Regions from separate parts of the Streptomyces sp. NPDC001156 genome, predicted to be linked through region 1. Evidence: riboswitches for the same ligand, from Rfam matches in the RefSeq annotation. Region 1 holds a riboswitch; each other region holds the start of a gene.

The links. Region 1 has a riboswitch for cyclic di-AMP ahead of ACWDA7_RS10950 (transglycosylase SLT domain-containing protein). Riboswitches for the same ligand answer to the same signal wherever they lie in the genome.
Region 2: another riboswitch for cyclic di-AMP. It lies ahead of ACWDA7_RS24340 (NlpC/P60 family protein); the one in region 1 lies ahead of ACWDA7_RS10950 (transglycosylase SLT domain-containing protein).
Region 3: another riboswitch for cyclic di-AMP. It lies ahead of ACWDA7_RS32310 (NlpC/P60 family protein); the one in region 1 lies ahead of ACWDA7_RS10950 (transglycosylase SLT domain-containing protein).
Region 4: another riboswitch for cyclic di-AMP. It lies ahead of ACWDA7_RS28535 (transglycosylase family protein); the one in region 1 lies ahead of ACWDA7_RS10950 (transglycosylase SLT domain-containing protein).

The regions. Positions count from the first base shown of each region.
Region 1 is NZ_JBSFJX010000015.1:63,805-68,932, forward strand. Features, by position in the region: gene ACWDA7_RS10940 (RNA-guided endonuclease InsQ/TnpB family protein) at 1-708, opposite strand, end outside; gene ACWDA7_RS10945 (HAD family hydrolase) at 1,056-1,913, shown strand; gene ACWDA7_RS10950 (transglycosylase SLT domain-containing protein) at 1,927-2,415, opposite strand; cyclic di-AMP (ydaO/yuaA leader) riboswitch at 2,435-2,603, opposite strand; gene ACWDA7_RS10955 (CocE/NonD family hydrolase) at 2,976-4,970, opposite strand.
Region 2 is NZ_JBSFJX010000054.1:263-5,134, forward strand. Features, by position in the region: partial or broken gene ACWDA7_RS24315 (aminotransferase class I/II-fold pyridoxal phosphate-dependent enzyme) at 1-129, shown strand, start outside; gene ACWDA7_RS24320 (DUF397 domain-containing protein) at 273-497, opposite strand; gene ACWDA7_RS24325 (helix-turn-helix domain-containing protein) at 507-1,367, opposite strand; gene ACWDA7_RS24330 (ATP-binding protein) at 1,618-2,076, shown strand; gene ACWDA7_RS24335 (DUF6328 family protein) at 2,140-2,673, opposite strand; gene ACWDA7_RS24340 (NlpC/P60 family protein) at 2,753-3,226, opposite strand; cyclic di-AMP (ydaO/yuaA leader) riboswitch at 3,231-3,415, opposite strand; gene ACWDA7_RS24345 (hypothetical protein) at 3,880-4,188, opposite strand; gene ACWDA7_RS24350 (ATP-dependent Clp protease proteolytic subunit) at 4,196-4,831, opposite strand.
Region 3 is NZ_JBSFJX010000094.1:25,441-30,568, reverse strand. Features, by position in the region: gene ACWDA7_RS32315 (tellurite resistance/C4-dicarboxylate transporter family protein) at 1-517, opposite strand, end outside; gene ACWDA7_RS32310 (NlpC/P60 family protein) at 625-1,797, opposite strand; cyclic di-AMP (ydaO/yuaA leader) riboswitch at 1,806-1,975, opposite strand; gene pcrA (DNA helicase PcrA) at 2,383-4,887, shown strand; gene ACWDA7_RS32300 (M23 family metallopeptidase) at 4,946-5,128, opposite strand, start outside.
Region 4 is NZ_JBSFJX010000073.1:20,888-26,015, forward strand. Features, by position in the region: gene ACWDA7_RS28520 (DUF501 domain-containing protein) at 1-57, opposite strand, end outside; gene ACWDA7_RS28525 (FtsB family cell division protein) at 332-802, opposite strand; gene eno (phosphopyruvate hydratase) at 902-2,188, opposite strand; gene ACWDA7_RS28535 (transglycosylase family protein) at 2,499-3,179, opposite strand; cyclic di-AMP (ydaO/yuaA leader) riboswitch at 3,184-3,349, opposite strand; gene ACWDA7_RS28540 (transglycosylase family protein) at 3,549-4,511, opposite strand; gene ACWDA7_RS28545 (cytochrome P450 family protein) at 4,702-5,128, opposite strand, start outside.

The DNA of each region.
Region 1 (5,128 bases):
CTGGTACCTCGCCAGCCGCTGCGCGGCCCGCTTGCCGTACCCGCCATGCGGGAGGTCATAGGCGTCATCGGTGGTGGTGGCGGTCTCCTTCACACCCCAGTCCACACCCAGGACGCGGCCGGTCTCAAAGAGCGGCTCAACCTGAGCCGGGACAACGAAGGACACGTACCAATGTCCGAGGCTGTCCCGGTACACGCGCACGCTCGACGGGTCCGCGGGCAGCTCCCGCGACCACACCACGCTCACCACGATCCCGCCCGCCAGGTGCACACGACCGTCCTTGATGCGAAAGCCCCGCCGGGTGTAGTTCAGGCTCGGCCGCGCCTGCCGCTTCTTCTTCCACCGGGGCATCCCCGCCCGACGGTGCGCCGCAACCCGGTCCTTGATGTCCTTGAGGGCCTTGGCGCGAGCCTTGGCGAAGTCGCGTATCACCTGCTGCTGAGGCACGCTCGCGCCCTCAGCCAGCCACGGCATCCCCCTGCGGGCCTCGGTCAGCATCTTGTCGAGCTGAGCCGGGCCACACGTCAGCTTCTCGCCTGTTGCCCTGGCCTGCACGTGGACCTGTTTGGACTTGGCCACGCATTCGTTCCAGATCCACCGGCAGCGATCCCACTCGGCTTCGAGTCGGCGCCTGGCCGTGTTCGACAGGCGCACACGGAAGGTGTACCGGGCATGCCCGGCGTCCTTTGTGGCCGCTGCTGTCGTCATGCATCCGAACCTACCCGGGAGGACTGACAGTTGAGAGTTCTTGATCATCGTGGGCGACATCACCGCCGTGCGGGGTCGACACCGGATCGCCCTGACGGCGATCCGGCTACCCCTGCCCTGCTCCGCAGGAGTCCGATTCATCCCCGGCCTGAAGGCCGGCGCATCCTCGGAGGAACCCGGTGAAGAGCTCAACGGCGCGTGGGGCAGGGGGAGTCGAGCCGCCGGTCGCCGTTCCCGGGGGCCGTGACGTGAGGGAGGATATCCGTGCGTGCCGGGCTGCGTGGGATATCGGATGCCGTCCGGTAACCGCCCGAACGCTGAGGTGTTTCCATCCGTATTCTCTGATCATGGCCGCACCCCTCGCTTACTCGCTCATCGCCACTGACCTGGACGGAACGCTGCTGCGTGGTGACGACACGCTCTCCGACCGGTCACGGGCCGCACTGGAACGGGCCACCGCGGTCGGTGCACAGCACCTGGTGGTGACGGGGCGCCCGGCGCCGAGGGTGCGACCGCTGCTCGACGACCTCGGCGGGAGGGGGCTTGCGGTGTGCGGACAGGGCGCGCAGGTGTACGACGCCGGCGCTCAGCGGCTGCTTTTCTCCGTCACCCTGGACCGGGAGTTGGCCGAAACCGCGCTCGGCAAGATCGAGGCCGAGGTGGGGCAGGTGTACGCGGCCGTGGACCAGGACGGAGTGCACGGGCTCACGCTCATCGAGCCCGGCTACCAAATGCCGCATCCCACGCTGCCCGCGGTGCGGGTGGAGCGGCGCGAGGACCTGTGGTGCGAGCCCATCAGCAAGGTGCTGCTGCGCCACCACGCCCTGTCCGACGACGAGTTGGCGACGGTGGCCCGTGGCGTGGTCGGTTCCCTGGCTACGGTCACCATGTCGGGACCCGGCACCGTCGAGCTGCAGCCGAGCGGCGTCACCAAGGCGACGGGGCTCGCGCTGGCCGCCGGTTTCCTGGGCCTGAGCCCGTCAGGGACCATCGCTTTCGGGGACATGCCCAACGACATCCCCATGTTCGACTGGGCGGCGCAGGGCGTCGCCATGGCCAACGCCCACCCGGAACTCAAGGCGGTCGCCGACGAGATCACCACGTCGAACGAGGACGACGGCGTCGCCGTCGTCCTCGAGCGGCTGTTCCCGGCCGCCAGCCCCCGGCCGCCAGCCCCCGGCCGGCGGCTGCCGGTCAGGCGCTGACGGCCCGCGGACCTCAGTAGGCGCTGTTGACGTTGTCGATCGAGCCGTACCGGTGGGCGGCGTAGTTGCACGCGGCCGTGATGTTCGCGACCGGGTCGTAGGGGTCGAAGGGCGTGCCCGACACGTGGTACGTCCGGAAGGTCGGGTCGATGATCTGGAGGAGCCCCTTGGACGGGATGCCCTTGCGGGCGTTGGAGTCCCAGAGGTTGATGGCCTTCGGGTTGCCCGAGGACTCGCGCATCACGTTGCGGTAGATGCCGTTGTACGAGCCGGGGATTCCCTTCTGGGCCATGATCGCGAGCGACTGGCGGATCCAGCCGTCGAGGCTACCGGCGCGGGACGTCACGCTGGCGGCCTTCGTCGGAGCGGCCGGCGTGGCGGCCGAAGCGCAGGTCGCACCCATGATCGGCAGGGCGAGAACCACGGCTCCGGTCCCCGCGGCGGTGAGTGCGCGGCGGATGCGGGTGGCCTTGGAGTTGCGGTCCTGGCGACGTGCGGGCAGGGCGAAAGCGGACATGTGGCATTCCTCTCCGGCGCCTGCGAGGTGAGCTGTCGGGTTCGGGCGGGGAGGTGCCCGGCCGTGTCCTCGGTGTCGAGGCACGGCTTCACCCCAAGCCGCTCCGGCACAGTGTCCGGCCCGGCGACTTACCTGGGTCCCCCGCTCCTGCCGTGGTGGGTCGATGGCTTCTCGAGCGGCGGCAGGATTCGGCGGCCCGCTCGGGTCGAAGGGAAGGTATGCGAGAGCACATGTCGGGAACAAGCCTGGATGTCATGCTCCGACCCGATTGACCATGACATCGGGGAATAAGGGGTGTGATCCTCTTTGTCGAGAGATGCTCAACTTGGCATACGCAAAGGGTGATTGGGTGACCCGCCCGAAAGCCCCCCTCCGACGGGTGCGTGACTCAATTCACTTCGCCCTTACGTGAGGCGCGATTGGCAACTAAGGGGCTAATGTGGCAATTCGGACAGGCGGATGCGCGCACCTCTCCCGCCCGGCATTCCGGCCAATCGGGCATATTGCCCCATAAGGGCTTGAGGTGGCGATCGGATGCCTCGCCTCTATCCCGTTCCGCGGGGGATCCGCTTCTCCCATGTGCGGTGGAACACCACCTCGTAGCCGTCCTTGCAGACGACCTCGTGAGAGGTGACGAAGTCCGTCTCGGTGCAGGTGAGCTCCGCGTGCGTCTCCACCCTCGCGTCCCAGCCCGACTCCGGGCGGTGCAGCCGGACCGACCAGTCGCAGCGGATGCGGGCGGTCAACGGACCCGAGTCCTCGATGGTGTACGCCTCCAGCGCGTCCTCGCTCACTTCGAGGCCGTCGGGATACACGCGCGTGCCGTCCCGGCGCGGGTCGACGACCAGGAGCCACTCGCCCTTCGCCACGTCCCGCACCACCAGGCGCTCCGGGCGGGGTTCGTCGAGCGTGGCCGGATCGCTGACGCCGAGCGGCTCGGACTGCTCCGGTTCCTCGAAGGCGATGTGCGGCCCCTGCTCCCGGGTCCGCACCGGGAGTTCCAGCGAGCTTCCGGCGGGGTCCAGCGTGAAGCCCGCCTCCGAACCGGGCCGGGGCCACGCCCACGGCCAGTACGCGGAGGAGACGGCCAGGCGGATGCGGTGACGGGGCGGGAAGGCATGGCCGACACCGCTCAGTTCGAAGACCACGTCCTCCGTCGTGCCCGGAATCCAGGGGGCGGGCCGATCAGGACCGCGGCGCGCCCACAGGTTCAGGACTCCACGGGTGACCAGTGTCGACGAACCGTCGGGCGCCACATCGCAGAGACGGGCGACCACTTGGCCGCCCGGCACCGGACAGGTCAGCCGCAGCCGCACCCGGGGACGGCCCAGCACCCAGGTCTCCTCGGCGGGTTCGAACTCGAAACACACCGACCTCGCGTCCTCCTCGCGCTGGTCCGGCGGCAGATCGGCGTGGTCGCCACGGGGAGCGAAGCCGCCCGAGTCGAGGCCGGTGTGCATCGGGGACCGGACGGGCACGGACGCGCCCTGGAGTGCGTACGGGACCCGGGTGACGTTCGGCGAGGGCCAGGACGGCTCGCCGACCCAGCGGCCCGGGAGTGCGTCGTAGTGCGTCGCCGGAGGATGCGGGTCGCTGATGTACACCCGCAGCGGCGGCTCGGCCATGACTCCCGTGTCCTCGCCCTTGAGCCAGTGGTCCCACCAGCGCAGCGTCTCCTGGAGGAAACCGATCGCCGGACCCGGCAGCCCGTGATCCGGGTACTGGTGCGACCAGGGCCCGATCAGACCGCGTACGCGATCGGCCGGAAGGTGCTCCACGAGCCCGAGGACGGCGTCCCGGTACGGGTCGTGCCGGCCGCCCACCGCGAGTACGGCCGCCCGGCGGAGCGCACCGTGGTCCTCCCGGATGCCGCCGTGGCCCCAGGGGCCGTCCCACACCGGGTGGGCCGGCCAGGTGTCGACGAGCGGGTCGAGCGCCTCCAGGCGGTCGGCCCAGACGTCCCGCCACACCGTGCCCACATGTGCCGGGTCCGGCGGACGGGCCGCGAGGGCGACCAGGGCCGACGCACGGGCGGGCAGGTCCCCGGCGAGGACGGAACCCCCCAGGTGGTGCAGGTCGTTGTCCAGGCGCTCGTCCCCGGCGCACACCGCGACGACCGCCCCCAGCGGCTCGGGCGCGAGGGCCGCGACCCTGAGCGAGGCGATGCCGCCCAGGCCGATGCCGAACATGCCCACACGGCCGTCGCACCAGGGTTGAGCGGCCAGCCACTCGACGACCTCGACACCGTCGGACAGCCCGGTGGCCGTGTACGCGTCGGCGGGCCGGCCGTCCGAGTTGCCGTGCCCGCGCGCGTCCACCCGTACGGAGACATAGCCGTGCCCCGCGTACCAGGGGTGCCGCTGCCAGTCGCGGAGCGCGGTGGAGTCGGTCAGGCGGCCGGGGAGGTACTCGAGGAGGGCCGGGACCGGCTCGGCGGTCAACGGGCGCCACGCGCGCGCATACAGACGAGTGCCGTCCTGGAGCGGGATCCAGAAATCACCGTGAGCCGTCGCGTGGGGGAAGGACGTACGGATGTGCATGTGCGTACCTCGGCTCCTCGGCGATGTCCGCAGCCGGCTGGGGCGGCGGCGCGGTCGCGGGGCGGTGACCTCCCGTTCACGCGCGGCCGGGTGACGGCGACCGGTGTGTACGGTTCGGGCGCCCGCGACCCGGTGGGGTGCGTCCGGCGGGGTACACG
Region 2 (4,872 bases), on a different contig from region 1:
GCCGTCGGCTGCTTCCGTCCGCCCTCGGTGCCCGACGGCATCTCACGGCTGCGGCTGACCGCTCGTGCCGACCTCACCGACGGTCAGATCGAGCACGCCGTGGGGGTGATCGGCGAAACGCGACCGTGAGTCGGCGAAACGGCCGTGCCTCGCGCGCCGTACGGGTGATGCCTACGAGCTCGCACGAACAGAGTGGGGGAGGAATTGCTACGGAAGTGACTCGGAAAGCGGTTCGAAATTGGCCGATTTGCTACCGAGTCGCAGAAACGTGATCACCTCAGTTCGGTCAGGAACTCCTTCCAGGCGCCGGGGCCGAAGACCAGGGCGGGTCCGCTCACGTTCTTTGAGTCGCGCACGGCCACCAGGCCGGACCAGCGTCCGGGGCCGGGCAGAGCGGTCTCGACGCAGTTGTTCATTCCCGTGCTGCGACTGCTGCGCAGCCACCGCACTCCGTGCAGCAAGGTGCTGGAAGGGATGTGTCGAGGCAGTGCTGACATGGTGACTCCTTATGCGTCGCCGGCCAACGCGGCGATGTAATCCAACGTGTCCTCGGGGGAAAGGGCGTGGATCCGAAGGGAGTTGAAGGCCTCGCTGTAGGCCTGGAGGTCTTCTTTCCGCTCCAGGTAGAGGCTACTCGTCAAGTGGTCGAGAACAACTACATCCAGATCAGATCTGCTCGGAAATGAGAAGATAACGAAAGGTCCGGTAATGCCGATATGCGCCCCGGCGGCGAACGGCAGGACCTGGAGCCGGACCTGGGGCAGTTTGGCCGCGTCCAGGAGCCGTTGCAGCTGGCGCGCCATGACCTTCGGACCCCCCACCTCTCGGTGCAGCACCGCCTCGTCCAGAACCGCCCACAGGCTCAGCGGCGGATCGGCGCGCAGCACGTCCTGCCGGGCCAGCCGCACCTCCACCAGGGCGTCCAGCTTGTCGTCCTCCAGACCGTCGACGGCGGCCCGGGTCACGGCCCGGGCGTACTCGGGCGTCTGGAGCAGCCCCGGCACCACGGAGGTCTCCAGCGTGCGTATCCCGCTCGCCTGTGACTCCAGGCTGATGAAATCGCGGTAGGTCGGCGGCAGCACCCCGCGGTAGGCGTTCCACCAGTTCTGCCGCCCGCCGCCGTCCTCCGAGCCCGCGAGCATGAGCAGCAGCTCCCGCAGCTCGGGCTCCTCGACGCCGTACGCGTCCAGCAGCCGGCCCACGTCGGCCGGTTTGACCCCGCTGGCACCCGTCTCGATCCGGCTCACCTTGGACTGGTGCCAGCCGACCAGGGCGGCTGCCTCGCCGCTCGTGAGCCTCGTCCGGGCGCGCAGGGCGCGCAATTCGGCGCCGAGTTTGCGGCGGCGCACCGCTGGTCCGTACTGCATGGCCGACTCCCTCCGCATGGCGCGCGGTTTTCACGGCGACGGTAGAGGATGAGCCCCGGGGTCGCCCAAATACGATCGGTCGTCGGAGAGTTCACCGCTTTGGGCGACAGATATATGCATATCTCGGGGGATCGCGCCCGACGGAGGCCAGGTGATGGCAGGCTGGCGAGCAGCACCCAGTCCGGAACCGTTACTCGAACCAACCGCTCGTGTCGGACTCCGGTCCCGTGGGAAAGGGACGACCGTCGCCATGGCAGATCATCAGGAAGCATCCGTCACTCTGCCGAGCGATCCCGCCTCGGTCTCCGCCGCCCGGAAATATGTCTCCGACATTCTCATCGAATGGGGGCTGCCGGGCGACGCCGAAGTCGCCGACACCGTACGGCTGATCGTGTCCGAACTCGCCACGAACGCCATCCAGCACACCCTGGGGCAGTCACCCACGTTCACGGTGGACGTCGTCCTCGACCGGGACGAGTTATTACGCATCGGCGTCACCGACAGCCACCCGCGTTTCCCCAAACGCCTGCCCGCGGCCGTGCAACAGGACAACGGCCGCGGAATGGTGATCATCCGCTGGCTCGCCGCGGAGTACGGCGGCAAGCTGAGCGTGCGGCCCACCCGCGAGGGGGGCAAGACGGTCGCGATCGAACTGCCGTGGGCCGCACCCGTGGAGCCGGTCGCGGCGGGCGGCCAGCAGGGCTCCTGAGACCCGGCCGGCGCACTCGGCGCCGTGCCGTGTCGTCGCCCCGTGCGGACCGGCGGCCGCACGTCAGCGGGAGGGCCCGGGGGTGTCCCGGCCGTCCGCCTGGTCCGTCGTCTGGTGATCGGTGATCGCCCGCTGGACCATCCGCGGCATGACACGCCACAGGCCGACGTAGACCAGGAAGGTGCTCGCACTGGCGGCGATACCGGCGATGCGCCCCATGGCCACGTCCACCACCAGCAGCACCGACCCGGTGAACGCCAGCGTCAGTACCACAAGCCCGAGCGCGGCCAGGCGGGACGAGATCCGCACCACGGAGGGCTTCACGCGCTGCTGGAAGAGGGTGCGGTGCAGCGCCGCGGGCGAGGTGAACAGGGCCGCGGCCAGCACGGCCAGCAGGAGCGTGGTGACGTACGTGATGCGCTGGACCGTGTCGAGGGACGGGAAGCGCGAGGTGAAGGCGAGGGTCAGCAAGAACGCGAAGAGGATCTGCACCCCGGTCTGGGTGACCCGCAGCTCCTGAAGCAACTCGGAGAAGTTGCGGTCGGCGCGCTCCAGGGGTGTCTCGTTCCGATCCTGGTGAGGTGGTGGGTCGGCCATGGTGAACAAGTAACCGATTCGACCCGGCTCACGCCCCTGCGGGGCGGCGGCGCGCCGTGCCGCCACCCCGCAGGTCGAATCAGCTGACCCGTCCGTACCACACGCTCTTCGTCCAGATCTTCTGGAGCCTCACTACGTCCCCGGTCTTCGGGGAGTGCCAGATCCTTCCCTTCCCGGCGTAGATGCCGACGTGGTAGACGCTGCGGCCCCAGTGGAAGAACACCAGGTCTCCCGCCCTGCGGTGCGACGCGGAGATGTGGCGCGTCTTGTTGTACTGCGCCGCGGCGGTGCGGGGCAGTTTCTTGCCCGCCTTCTTGAACGCGTACACCGTGAGCCCCGAGCAGTCGAAGCGGCGCGGGCCGGTGGCACCGTACTGGTACGGTGATCCCTTCTTGGACGCCGCGATCTGCAGCGCCTTGGTAGCCGGAGCCGCGGCGGCGGCGTCGGTGGCGAGGCCGGGGGCCACGATGCTGCCGCCGACGGCGGCGAGAGTGAGAGCCGAGGCCGTGCCGGCCCGGGTCAGCAGCGACGGGACACGATTGAGCGCAGTCATGCGCAACCCTTCGTCAGCCGCCTGTGAAGGATGACCTGTCGGATTCGGGCTGGCGAAGTAGCCCGGCCGCTCACGCGGCTTCACCCCAAGGACCGCCCGGATCTCTCCGGCGGCCCGCCTTGCTGGGTCCTCCACTCCTGCCGATCCATTTCTGTCGACCCGTCATCCGGGCGGCGGCAGGATTCGGCGTCCGCCCGGACCGCCCCGCCGTGGTGGCGGGGGCTTGTCGTCAGCAAGGGATCTTCACTCACGAGTGTCCAAAAAACACAATGGAACCGGTGGTTTGTGGCATTACTCACCACTCACCCGTTCGGCTGGACAGCCCTTTGTTCGGGCCGCGTTGAGGGGTGGGACGAGGCCCGGACCTGCGGTGGAACACCTCATCCCGGCCCAAGGGGAAGCGTTTTGCGCATGCCTCGCGGGCCCTTGGGATCATGGACGTCTACTCCGAGTGTGGGTAACCCGTTCGGTGCGTTTGAGCCGCGGTAAAGGGGTAGAGGTCGCCGCCCGATGTGCGGTGCGCGGCAGCCGTCCAGCCAACTTCCCAGCTCCTACGCGCCGATCACTACCCGTCAGCCGACCGTCCTGCGCGACGCAGGAGGACGGAGGAGCCGTCGCTCAGGCCGGCTCCGCACCCGCACCGATCCATCAGGTCAGTCGTCCGGTCCGGGAGGCACCGTGACGCGGGCCGCGCGGCGTTCGCCGTCCAGGACGCGCAGGGCCCGGGCGAGCGTGCGGCCGTGCAGTTCGCTCTCACCGCGCTGGTGCATCAGCGCCAGGGCCTCGCGCAGGGCCACCGCCTTGCCGACCAGGGCCTGGGCGGCGCGCAGTGAGCCGTAGGTGTCCCCGGAGTGCGCGGGGTTGATGCGGCCGACGAGGTCGACCACGTCGAGGTAACGGTCGATCAGTTCGGCTTCCGCACGGGTCAGCGGGGGCAGCGGAGGCAGTTCGGGCGGCAGCATCGACGGCTCACCTCGCGCCGGGCGCGGTGCGTGATGCCTTGCGGCTCGGGATGATGCGATCGACCAGCCCGTACTCCACCGCAGCCGGGGCGTCGAGGATCTTGTCCCGCTCGATGTCGGCTGCGATCCGCTCGGGACTCTGCCCGGTGTGCCGCGCGAGCATCTCCTGCAGCCGCCTGCGCGTGCGGATGAGTTCCTCGGCCTGGATGGCCAGATCGGTGGCCTGTCCCTGGATGGGCTCGGGCAGGGACGGCTGGTGGATCAATACGCGTGCGCCGGGCAGCGCGAACCGCTTGCCCGGCGTGCCCGCGGCGAGCAGAACGGCCGCGGCGGACGCCGCCTGGCCGAGGCAGATCGTCTCCACATCGCAGCCGACGTACTGGATCGTGTCGTAGACGGCCGTCATCGCGCTGAACGAGCCGCCGGGGGAGTTGATGTACAGCGAGATGTCCCGGTCCGGAGCCAGGTACTCGAGGTGCATGAACTGCGCCATCACGTCATTGGCCGAGGTGTCGTCGATGGGCGTTCCCAGAAAGATGATCCGCTCGTCCAGCAGCTTGGAGTACGGGTCGAGGGTCCGCTGCTCGTAGCCGGTGCGTTCGGTGAACTCCGGCAGGACATAGCGGGCGGACGGTCGGTTCATGGCACACGCCTCCTCGAAATCGGCTTCCGTACAAAATGTAC
Region 3 (5,128 bases), on a different contig from region 1:
AGAACACCAGCCCGAGCCAGAAGAGCACCAGCGCCGTGTGCACGAGCCATGCGGTCCCCACCGTGGCCCCGAGCATCGCCGCGAGCACGGCGACCCCCTGCGTGGCCACGCACCCGAGGAACACGGCCCCGGGCATAGGCCGCTCCCAGCGCAGTGCGACCGGGAGGAGCAAGCCCACCCACAGCGCGAAGGCCAGCGCGAGAAGCGCCTCGGCGAGCGGCTGCCCGCCCTGCATGGACACTCCCGTGCCCAGCGTGGCGGTCGCCGCGACAGGGGCGAGTGCGGTCGCCGTGAGAGCCTGCCGAGCCCACCGGTCGCGCTCCCACAGCACCCGTACGCCGACGTCGACGACGAGCCCCAGCCAGGCGGCGGCCGTCAGGGCGAGGGCGATACGGGAGAGGACCCCGTACCCGGTCAGATGCAGCCCGACCGACAGGATGCCGGTCGCCATCACGGCGGCCCCGGTGGCGGGCGGACGCTGTGTCCACCAGGTGCGGAGCTCGGAGGTGCCTGACATGCGCCTGATGCTAGGGACGCACACGCGCGATGCGTACGGGGCACGCGCGCGGGAGGCCGAAAACAACCCCACGCGCGCGTGCCCCGTACCGGAAAGGGAAACCGGCCTCAGCCGGGCCGCACCACGCTGTGGATGATCGAAGCGCCGCCGTAGTAGACCGACTCCTCGCGGACGTATGCGCCGGGCTTCGGGGCGTGGATCATCATGCCGTTGCCGATGTAGATGCCGACGTGGCTGATGTCGTCGTAGAAGAAGATCAGGTCACCGGGCTGGGCGTCGGTGAGCGAGACCGTCGTGCCGGCGTTCACCTGGTCGTACGTGGTGCGCGGGAGCGTCGCCCCGGCGGCCTTCCAAGCGGCCTGGGTCAGCCCCGAGCAGTCGTACGAGTCCGGTCCGGTGGCGCCCCACGCGTAGGGCTTGCCGATCTGGGCCCGGGCGAACGCCAGGACCTGGTCCGCCTTCGTCGCGTTCGAGGAGCCCGTGGCGGACGTGTCCGTCGAACCGGTCGTAGTGCTCGGCGTGCTCGACTGCGCCTTCTGCTGAGCCGCCTGGCGCTGCGCGGCCTCTCGCTGCGCCGCCTGCTGCCGTGCCAGCTCTTCCGCCTGGCGCTGAGCCTCTTCCTGCTTCTTCTGCTCGATCGCGGCGAGCCGCGCCTTCTCCTCGGCGGTCAGATCCGACAGCAGGTTCCGTGCGGCGGCGAGCTTCGTCTGGATGGTCGTCTTGCTCGACCTGAGGGTCTGCTGCGACTCCGTGAGCGTCTGCAGGCTCTGGGTGGCCTCGCGCCGCTTGTCCATCGTCGCGGCCTGGTCGGTGGTGTACTCGTCGACCGCCTGCTTCTGGCGACTGGTGAGCCGGCCCATCAACTGGGTCTGGTCGAAGTAGTCCTGGGGCGAGTCGGCGAGCAGGAGCGTGGCCGTGTCGGGGGCCGCCGCCCCGGTGCGGTACTGCGCGGCGGCGAACGAACCCAGCTTGTCCCGAGCCTCGTTGAGACTCTGTGTGCGTCTGGCGACGTCGTCCAGGAGCGTGTCGACGCGCTTGCGTTGGCTGGCCGTCTTCTCCTTGGCGGCGTTGTACTTTTCGGTCGCCGACTCGGCCTGGCGGTAGAGGTCGTCGACCTTTTTCTCGACCTCTTCGATGCTCGGCTTGCCATCGGTGGAGGGCGCGGCGTTGGCCGTCTGGGAGAGCAGGGCCACGGAGGTGAGGGCCGCCGTCGCGAGGGCGGGGGTCCGTATGCCTGCGATGCGCGTGCCTGAGGGGCGGGCCTTGCGGTGCGGCGCCATGGGAGGCGACTCCTTCCGTACTCCGCCTACCGAGTTAGCTGTCGGGTTCGGGCGGGTGGTTCGGAAGGCGTGCCCTACGGCCTTGCCCCGAAAGGCGGTCGGCCGATTCACCCCAGGATCGGGTGGGTCCCCGGCTCCGGCTGCCACGAGGGCGCACCGGACTCGGCGGAAGCCGCGCGACCCGGCGACCTTCGCCGGTGGGGGTCGTACGGCCCGCCGGGAACGGTAGCCAACTGATGTGGTCTGTGTGAAGGTTGATGTTCGATATGCCCGATACATTTTCGTGACCTGGCTCATGAATCCGTCGGCCCGTGGTCAATATGGGCAGTTCTGTGATGAGTTGACTCGTTCCTGTCGCGGCTGTCGGAGGGGTGTCGTCTTCCTGTCCGCACGGGCTCGAGCGGGGTCCTGGGCAGGCATGTCGGCCCCATGCGATCCGTTTCCGCTGGTGACCGATCGATCCCGGAAGGTGACGGAGTCCTTGTGGTCGGTTTCGGAAGATCATCCATCGCAGAGCCCAGGCCGGTCGGTGTGTTTCCCGGGCGGCGGCCGGTTGTCGGTGGGGCGGCCTAGACTCGGAGAGCGATGAGCAGCCTCTTTGACGACAGCTTCCTGGCGGACCTCAAGGCCACCCCGGCCGCTGAGGAGCAGCCCCCGCCGCCCGAGGACGATCACGCTCCGGAACCGGTTCCGGACGATCTGTTCGGCGGGCGTTTCGACGTACCCCCGGACCGTGAGGCGTACTACAGGGACGGCGCGCCCCGCCCGGTCATCGACCCCCAGGCACTGCTCCAGGGGCTCAACGAGAACCAGCGCGCGGCCGTTGTGCACGCCGGCTCCCCCCTGCTCATCGTGGCCGGCGCCGGCTCGGGCAAGACCCGTGTGCTGACGCACCGCATCGCCCATCTGCTGGCCGAGCGCGGCGTCCACCCTGGGCAGATCCTCGCGATCACCTTCACCAACAAGGCCGCGGGCGAGATGAAGGAGCGCGTCGAGCACCTCGTCGGCCCGCGCGCGAACGCGATGTGGGTGATGACCTTCCACAGCGCGTGCGTCCGCATCCTGCGCCGGGAGAGCAAGAAACTCGGCTTCACATCCTCCTTCTCGATCTACGACGCGGCCGACAGCAAGCGGCTGATGGCGCTCGTCTGCCGCGACCTGGACCTCGACCCCAAGCGATACCCGCCGAAGTCCTTCAGCGCGAAGATCTCCAACCTGAAGAACGAGTTGATCGACGAAGAGGACTTCGCCGCGCAGGCCGCCGACGGATTCGAGAAGACCCTCGCCCAGGCGTACGCGCTCTACCAGTCCAGGCTCCGCGAGGCGAACGCGCTCGACTTCGACGACCTGATCATGACGACGGTGAACCTGCTGCGCGCCTTCCCGGACGTCGCCGAGCACTACCGCCGCCGCTTCCGTCACGTCCTCGTGGACGAGTACCAGGACACCAACCACGCCCAGTACGCCCTCGTCCGGGAGCTTGTCGGCACCCGTGAGCACCCCGTGGACGTACCCCCCGGCGAGGACGAGTTGCAGCCGGCCGAACTGTGCGTCGTCGGTGACGCCGACCAGTCGATCTACGCCTTCCGCGGCGCGACCATCCGCAACATCCTCCAGTTCGAGGAGGACTACCCGGACGCCACCACGATCCTGCTGGAGCAGAACTACCGCTCCACGCAGACGATCCTGAGCGCCGCCAACGCGGTCATCGAGCGCAACGAGTCCCGCCGCCCGAAGAACCTGTGGACCAACGCGGGCGCCGGCGCGCGGATCACCGGCTACGTCGCCGACACCGAGCACGACGAGGCCCAGTTCGTCGCCGAGGAGATAGACCGCCTCACCGACACGGGCGAGGCGAAGGCGGGCGACGTCGCCGTCTTCTACCGCACGAACGCCCAGTCCCGTGTCTTCGAAGAGATCTTCATCCGCGTCGGCCTGCCCTACAAGGTCGTCGGCGGCGTCCGCTTCTACGAGCGCAAGGAGGTCCGGGACGTCCTGGCGTACCTGCGGGTGCTGGCGAACCCGGAGGACTCCGTGCCGCTGCGGCGGATCCTGAACGTGCCGAAGCGGGGGATCGGCGACCGTGCCGAGGCGATGATCGACGCCCTGGCCCAGCGGGAGAAGATCAGCTTCCCGCAGGCGCTGCGCCGGGTGGACGAGGCATACGGCATGGCGGCCCGCTCGACCAACGCGGTCAAGCGGTTCAACGCGCTGATGGAGGACCTGCGGACGATCGTGGAGTCCGGCGCGGGACCGGCCACCGTCCTGGAAGCCGTCCTCGAACGCACCGGCTATCTGGCGGAGTTGCAGGCCTCGACGGACCCACAGGACGAGACCCGCATCGAGAACCTCCAGGAACTCGCCGCCGTGGCCCTGGAGTTCGAGCAGGAGAGCGGCGAGGGCGCCGCCGGGGCCGCCGCACCGGGCGGCACGCTGGCCGACTTCCTGGAGCAGGTCGCCTTGGTCGCCGACTCCGACCAGATCCCCGACGAGGAAGAGGGCGGCGGGGTCATCACGCTGATGACCCTGCACACCGCGAAGGGCCTCGAGTTCCCCGTGGTCTTCCTGACCGGCATGGAGGACGGCGTCTTCCCGCACATGCGCGCGCTCGGCCAGACCAAGGAGCTGGAGGAGGAGCGGCGCCTGGCGTACGTCGGCATCACCCGTGCCCGGGAGCGGCTGTACCTCACGCGGTCGGCGATGCGCAGCGCCTGGGGCCAGCCCTCGTACAACCCGCCCTCGCGCTTCCTGGAGGAGATCCCGGACCAGCACGTGGACTGGAAGCGGAAGGGTGCCATCTCCGCCTCCGTGCCGACGGGTCCGCTCTCGGGTGTGGCGGCCTCGCTGTCGTCCTCCCGGTCGCGGTCCTCGGCCGCGGGCGCGTCCGGGTTCGCCACCAGGCGGGGCGGTGCGACGGAGAGGCCGGTCGTCTCCCTGGCGGTGGGAGACCGTGTCACCCACGACCAGTTCGGCCTGGGCACGGTCGTCGGGGTGAAGGGCACGGGCGCCAACGCGGAGGCGACGATCGACTTCGGGGAGACCAAGCCGAAGCGGCTGCTGCTGCGGTATGCGCCGGTGGAGAAGCTCTAGTCCGCGGGTCCGAAGAGGGAGCCCTCGCCGACCGGCGGGGGCCCGGCGGGGGAGCGGGTCAGGTCGGGTCCAGCCCGTGGCTGCGCAGCCACGGCAGCGGGTCTACCGCGGCGCCCCCGCCCGGCCGCACCTCGAAGTGCAGGTGTGGGCCGGTGGAGTTGCCCGAGTTGCCGGAGTATGCGATCGGGTCACCGGCCTTCACGGTCGTCCCGCTCGCGACCCGGTAGCTGGAGAGGTGGCA
Region 4 (5,128 bases), on a different contig from region 1:
CTCGACGTCCGCGTCCGTGGGCTCGGTGCGCGGGGTGGGCGGCGGGGGCATGTCCATGGCTGTCTTTCAGACTGTCTTTCTCATCGGTGCGCTGGTTCGTCCGGTCACTGGGTCAACGGGCGCAGCGGCTCTCGGGTTCACGGTCGGCTCGTCGGTCGCGGGCGGCTCTCCGGTGCGGGTCGGGACGGCGCTTCACTTGTCCATCGGTTCACGACGGTCCATCGGTTCAGGTCCGCTCTGCCGTCCAGGATGCCAAGTCGAGGAGGGCGGCTCAGCCGTGCAGGGCGCATCGGCGGTTCGCCCGCCGGCGGGTTCGGCGCGGCGCCGCCGTTCACGGCTTGTCGGCCTTGTCGACCCCGTCCCAGATGTTCGCGTACCAGGGGCGCGCCGCCATCGCACGGTCCGCGCGCGCCCGCTTGGCGGCGTCCGGGTCGATCACGATGTAACCGGTCTCCCCCGGCATCACATAGTGCAGCCGCAGCCGGATCTGCTGCTCCGCGTAGGCGTCGTCCTGCCAGCGAGCCTTGAGGTCGCGCAACTGCTCGACCCGCTCACGGGCCTGCGCCTGCTGCTGCTCCAGGTCGGCGATCTCGGCGCGCTGGGAGACGTACTGCCTTATCGGGTAGGCCAGCGCCAGGACCAGAGAGCACAGTACGAGGGCGAGCAGCGCGGCCCGGCCGGTGAGCCGGGAGCGCCGCGCCTGCCGCTTGGTCTGGGAGCGGTAGACCCGGGCCGCCGTCTGTTCCCCGAGCAGCCGCAGCCTGGTCGCGGTGGAGAACCGGTCGCCGTCCTTCCCGGCCATGTCTCCCGCCTCCCCTTCATACGTGCGTACGTCCCCGCACACGGTACGGGACCGGGTACGGGGACGTACGGACGACCGGCTAAGGCGTTCTCAGCGCACTCAGCCCTTGAAGCGCGGGAAGGCGCTGCGGCCGGCGTACACCGCGGCGTCGTCCAGGATCTCCTCGATGCGCAGCAGCTGGTTGTACTTGGCGACGCGCTCGGAGCGGGCCGGGGCGCCGGTCTTGATCTGGCCGCAGTTGGTGGCGACGGCCAGGTCGGCGATGGTGACGTCCTCGGTCTCGCCGGAGCGGTGCGACATCATGCACTTGAAGCCACTGCGCTGGGCCAGCTCGACGGCGTCCAGGGTCTCGGTCAGCGAGCCGATCTGGTTCACCTTCACGAGCAGGGCGTTGGCGGTGCCCTCCTCGATGCCGCGGGCGAGGCGCTCGGGGTTGGTGACGAACAGGTCGTCGCCGACCAGCTGGACCTTGTCGCCGAGCTTGTCGGTAATGACCTTCCAGCCGGCCCAGTCGTCCTCGAACAGCGGGTCCTCGATGGAGACGAGCGGGTAGGCCGCGACGAGCTCCTCGTAGTACTCCGTCATCTCGGCGGCGGAGCGCTCCTTGCCCTCGAAGAGGTACTTGCCGTCCTTGTAGAACTCGGAGGCGGCAACGTCGAGAGCCAGGGCGATCTGCTCGCCGGGCACGTACCCGGCCTGCTTGACGGCCTCGAGGATGAGGTCGAGGGCCTCGCGGTTGGAGCCGAGGTTCGGGGCGAAGCCGCCCTCGTCACCGAGGCCGGTGGACAGGCCCTTGGTCTTCAGCACCTTCTTCAGGGTGTGGTAGACCTCGGCGCCCCAGCGCAGGGCCTCCGAGAAGGACTCCGCGCCGATCGGGGCGATCATGAACTCCTGGATGTCCACGTTGGAGTCGGCGTGCGAGCCGCCGTTCAGGATGTTCATCATCGGCACCGGCAGCAGGTGCGCGTTCGGGCCGCCCAGGTAACGGAAGAGCGGGAGGTCGCTCGCCTCGGAGGCGGCGTGGGCGACGGCGAGGGAGACGCCGAGGATGGCGTTGGCGCCGAGCGAGCCCTTGTTGTCGGTGGCGTCCAGGTCGAACATCGCCTGGTCGATCAGGCGCTGCTCGGTGGCGTCGTAGCCGACGAGCTCCGGGCCGATCTGCTCGATGACGGCGAGGACGGCCTTCTCGACGCCCTTGCCCTGGTAGCGGTTGGGGTCACCGTCGCGGAGCTCGATGGCCTCGAAGGCACCGGTGGAGGCGCCGGACGGGACGGCGGCACGACCCGTGCTGCCGTCGTCGAGGCCAACCTCGACCTCGACCGTGGGGTTGCCGCGGGAGTCCAGGATTTCCCGGGCTACGACGACGTCGATGGACGGCACGAGCATCTCCTTCATGGATGTGACGCTGAGAGTGCGGGGCACCTTGCGACTAGAGCCTATCCGTCCCGGGTGGGCGGCCAGCCGACCGACCGTCCAGGACAGGGTGACGGTACACATTGTTCCTACTCGGAACAAAGGAGGAGAGGAAAGCCCGGTGAAAATCGCACGGCGCGCAGGCAAAAAGGCCCCGCTCCGGTGCGTACGGGGGAACACGCACCGGAGCGGGGAGCCCGTGGGGACGGGGGTGGATCTCACGTGACCCCCACCATGGAGGTCACGTCTGGGGGGACCCTGTGAGCCGGCTGCCCGGCAGCTGTCACTTCAGGTGCAGCTGCTGACCCGGGTAGATGAGGTCGGCGTCCTTGACGATGTCCTTGTTCAGCTGGAACAGCTTCTTCCAGCCGCCCTGGACGTGGTGCTTCTCGGCGATCGAGCTGAGGCTGTCACCCTTGACGACCTTGTACTCGCCGTCGCCCTTCTTGATCTTCTGGCCGGTCGGGGTGGTGACCGTCTTCTGGGGAGCCGGGCGCTGCGCGGAGCGGTTGGCCGTCTGCTCACCGGTCGAGCGAGTGGTCGTGGCGCTCTTCGCCGAGTTGTTCGTGGAGGCCGCGGCGCCGTTGTAGGGGGCGCTCGACAGGCCCTTGCCGCACACCGGCCAGGCACCCTTGCCCTGGCCTGCGAGGACCTTCTCGGCGACGGCGATCTGCTGGGCCTTACTTGCCAGGTCCGCACGCGCGGCGTAGGCGGTGCCACCGTAGGCGGCCCAGGTGGAGTTCGTGAACTGCAGGCCACCGTAGAAACCGTTGCCGGTGTTGATGGCCCAGTTGCCGCCGGACTCGCACTGGGCGACGGCGTCCCACTCGGCCGAGGTGGCGGCCGAGGCGTTGCCGGCCGCGAGCAGCGGAGCGGCTATGGCGGCGCCGGCGACGCCGGCGAGTGTGACGGCGCGAGTGGCCTTGGACGGGCGGCGGTGCTTGCCCTTGCCGGAACACAGCATGGTTCGATCCCCTCACCGACGCCTGCGAGGTGAGCTGTCGGGTTCGGGCCGGTTGAGTTGCCCGGCCGCGCACGACGTGGTGCGCGGCTTCACCCCGAGCCGTCCCGGTCAATGTCCGGGCGCGGCGCTTACCTTGGGTCCCCCGCTCCTGCCTACGGCGCTTGACGCGTCGACTGTTCCCACACGGCCGCTGGCAGGATTCGGCGTTGCGACCGTGGGGGCCCGCTGTGGCGAGCGGACACGACCGTAAGCAGTCGATCCGCGGAATTTCAAAGACGATCAGGGCTTATGAGACTCATATCTCACTCTCGCCAAATCAGACATTCGCCACGAACCAGGGCATGAAGTCCCCTGGAACGGCAAGGCAGTTCACTGCTGCCCGGCGTCGGATTCGGTACCGATCTCAAGGTTCTGACCGGGGAGAATGAGGTCGGGGTCGGCGCCGACCGTCTTCTTGTTCGCGTCGTACAGCTTGGCCCATCCGCCCTTCAGGTCAAGGGAGTCGGCGATGGCCGTCAGATTGTCCCCGGGCCGGACGGTGTACGAGCCGTCGGCGACGTCGCGCCCGGCGCTGGAGCCGCGCGAAGCGTGCCGGGCGGCCGAGTCGCCCGCACGGTCACCCGCCGCACTCTCGTCGGCGCTGCTCCCGCGATGACGACCGGCCCTCGAAGAGGTGTCGCTCTGCCCGGACTTGTCCGACTCGTCGCTCTTCGTCGCTTCAGTGGACGCGTCGCCGTCACCCTGAGACCCCGCCGATCGGGAAGCACCCTTGAAGGACTTCTCACTCGCCCCGGAGGAAGGCGACGAAGAGGAGGAGGCGGACGAAGAAGGCGATGAGTGCCCCGAAGTGGTCGATCCAGACGACTCGGACAGTCCGGAGTCCATGCCGTAGCCGGAGGAGGACCCGCCGTCGGAGGATTCGCCCGCGAGGCCGGTGTCGACGTGCGCGGAGGCCGAGTCCTCACTCAGGCCGGCGACCAGACCGCAGGCGGACCAGACGGAGACGCCCTGGCCGTCGAGGATCCTCTCGGCGACGGCGATCTGCTGGGAGCGGCTCGCCTGGTCGGCCCTGGGGGCGTAGTCGAGGCCGCCGTACTCGTCCCAGTCCTGCTGCGTCAACTGGAGCCCGCCGTAGCGGTCGTTGCCGGTGTCCGCGCTCCAGGAGCCTCCGCTCGCGCACTCCGCGACCCGGTCCCAGGTGATACCGGAGGCCGCGCTCGCACCGGTGGCGCCCAGCAGCGGGATCGCGATCGCTGAGCCGGTCACCCCTGCCGCGACAAGGAGAGCCGGAGCCTGGCGGGGGCGCCGGTGACGGCCGTTCCCGGAGAGCATGCGCTTGCCTTTCACACGACAGCAGGGACCGGCGCGACGGTTGAGGCATGTCGTCGCGCTGCTGCGTGAAGGTAGCGCCAAGCGATCACTTGTCACAAGTTAATGCAGCGCAGATCACGTGAAGATCACAGAGTTGAGTGCGTGTCACCTTTCCGGGACCGACTACGGGACCGCCCGCGTGATCGCCGCGTCATCCTCCGGAATCGGCGCCAGACGGCCGTCGCACATCACGATCCGTCGCGAACTTTACGGGCAAAGTTCGCAATCCCCGCATGATGAGTCCGCCGCGCCAGCGCAAGTCGACCGGGTCCGCCCCGAGTTCCAGATCGGGCAGCCGGATGAGGAGCGTGGCGAGGGCGGTCTGCCCCTCGAGGCGGGCGAGGGGGGCGCCGAGGCAGTAGTGGATGCCGTGGCCGTATCCCAGATGCTGGTTGTCGCGGCGGGAGAGGTCGAGCACATCGGGATCGGCGAACCGCTCCGGGTCCCGGTCGGCGGCCGCCAGCACGACGAGCACCGGATCGCCGGGGGCGATGTCCTGCCCGCCGACGGTGAGCGGCTGGGTGGCGAACCGCCAGGTGGCCAGCTCGACCGGGCCGTCGTAGCGGAGGAGTTCCTCG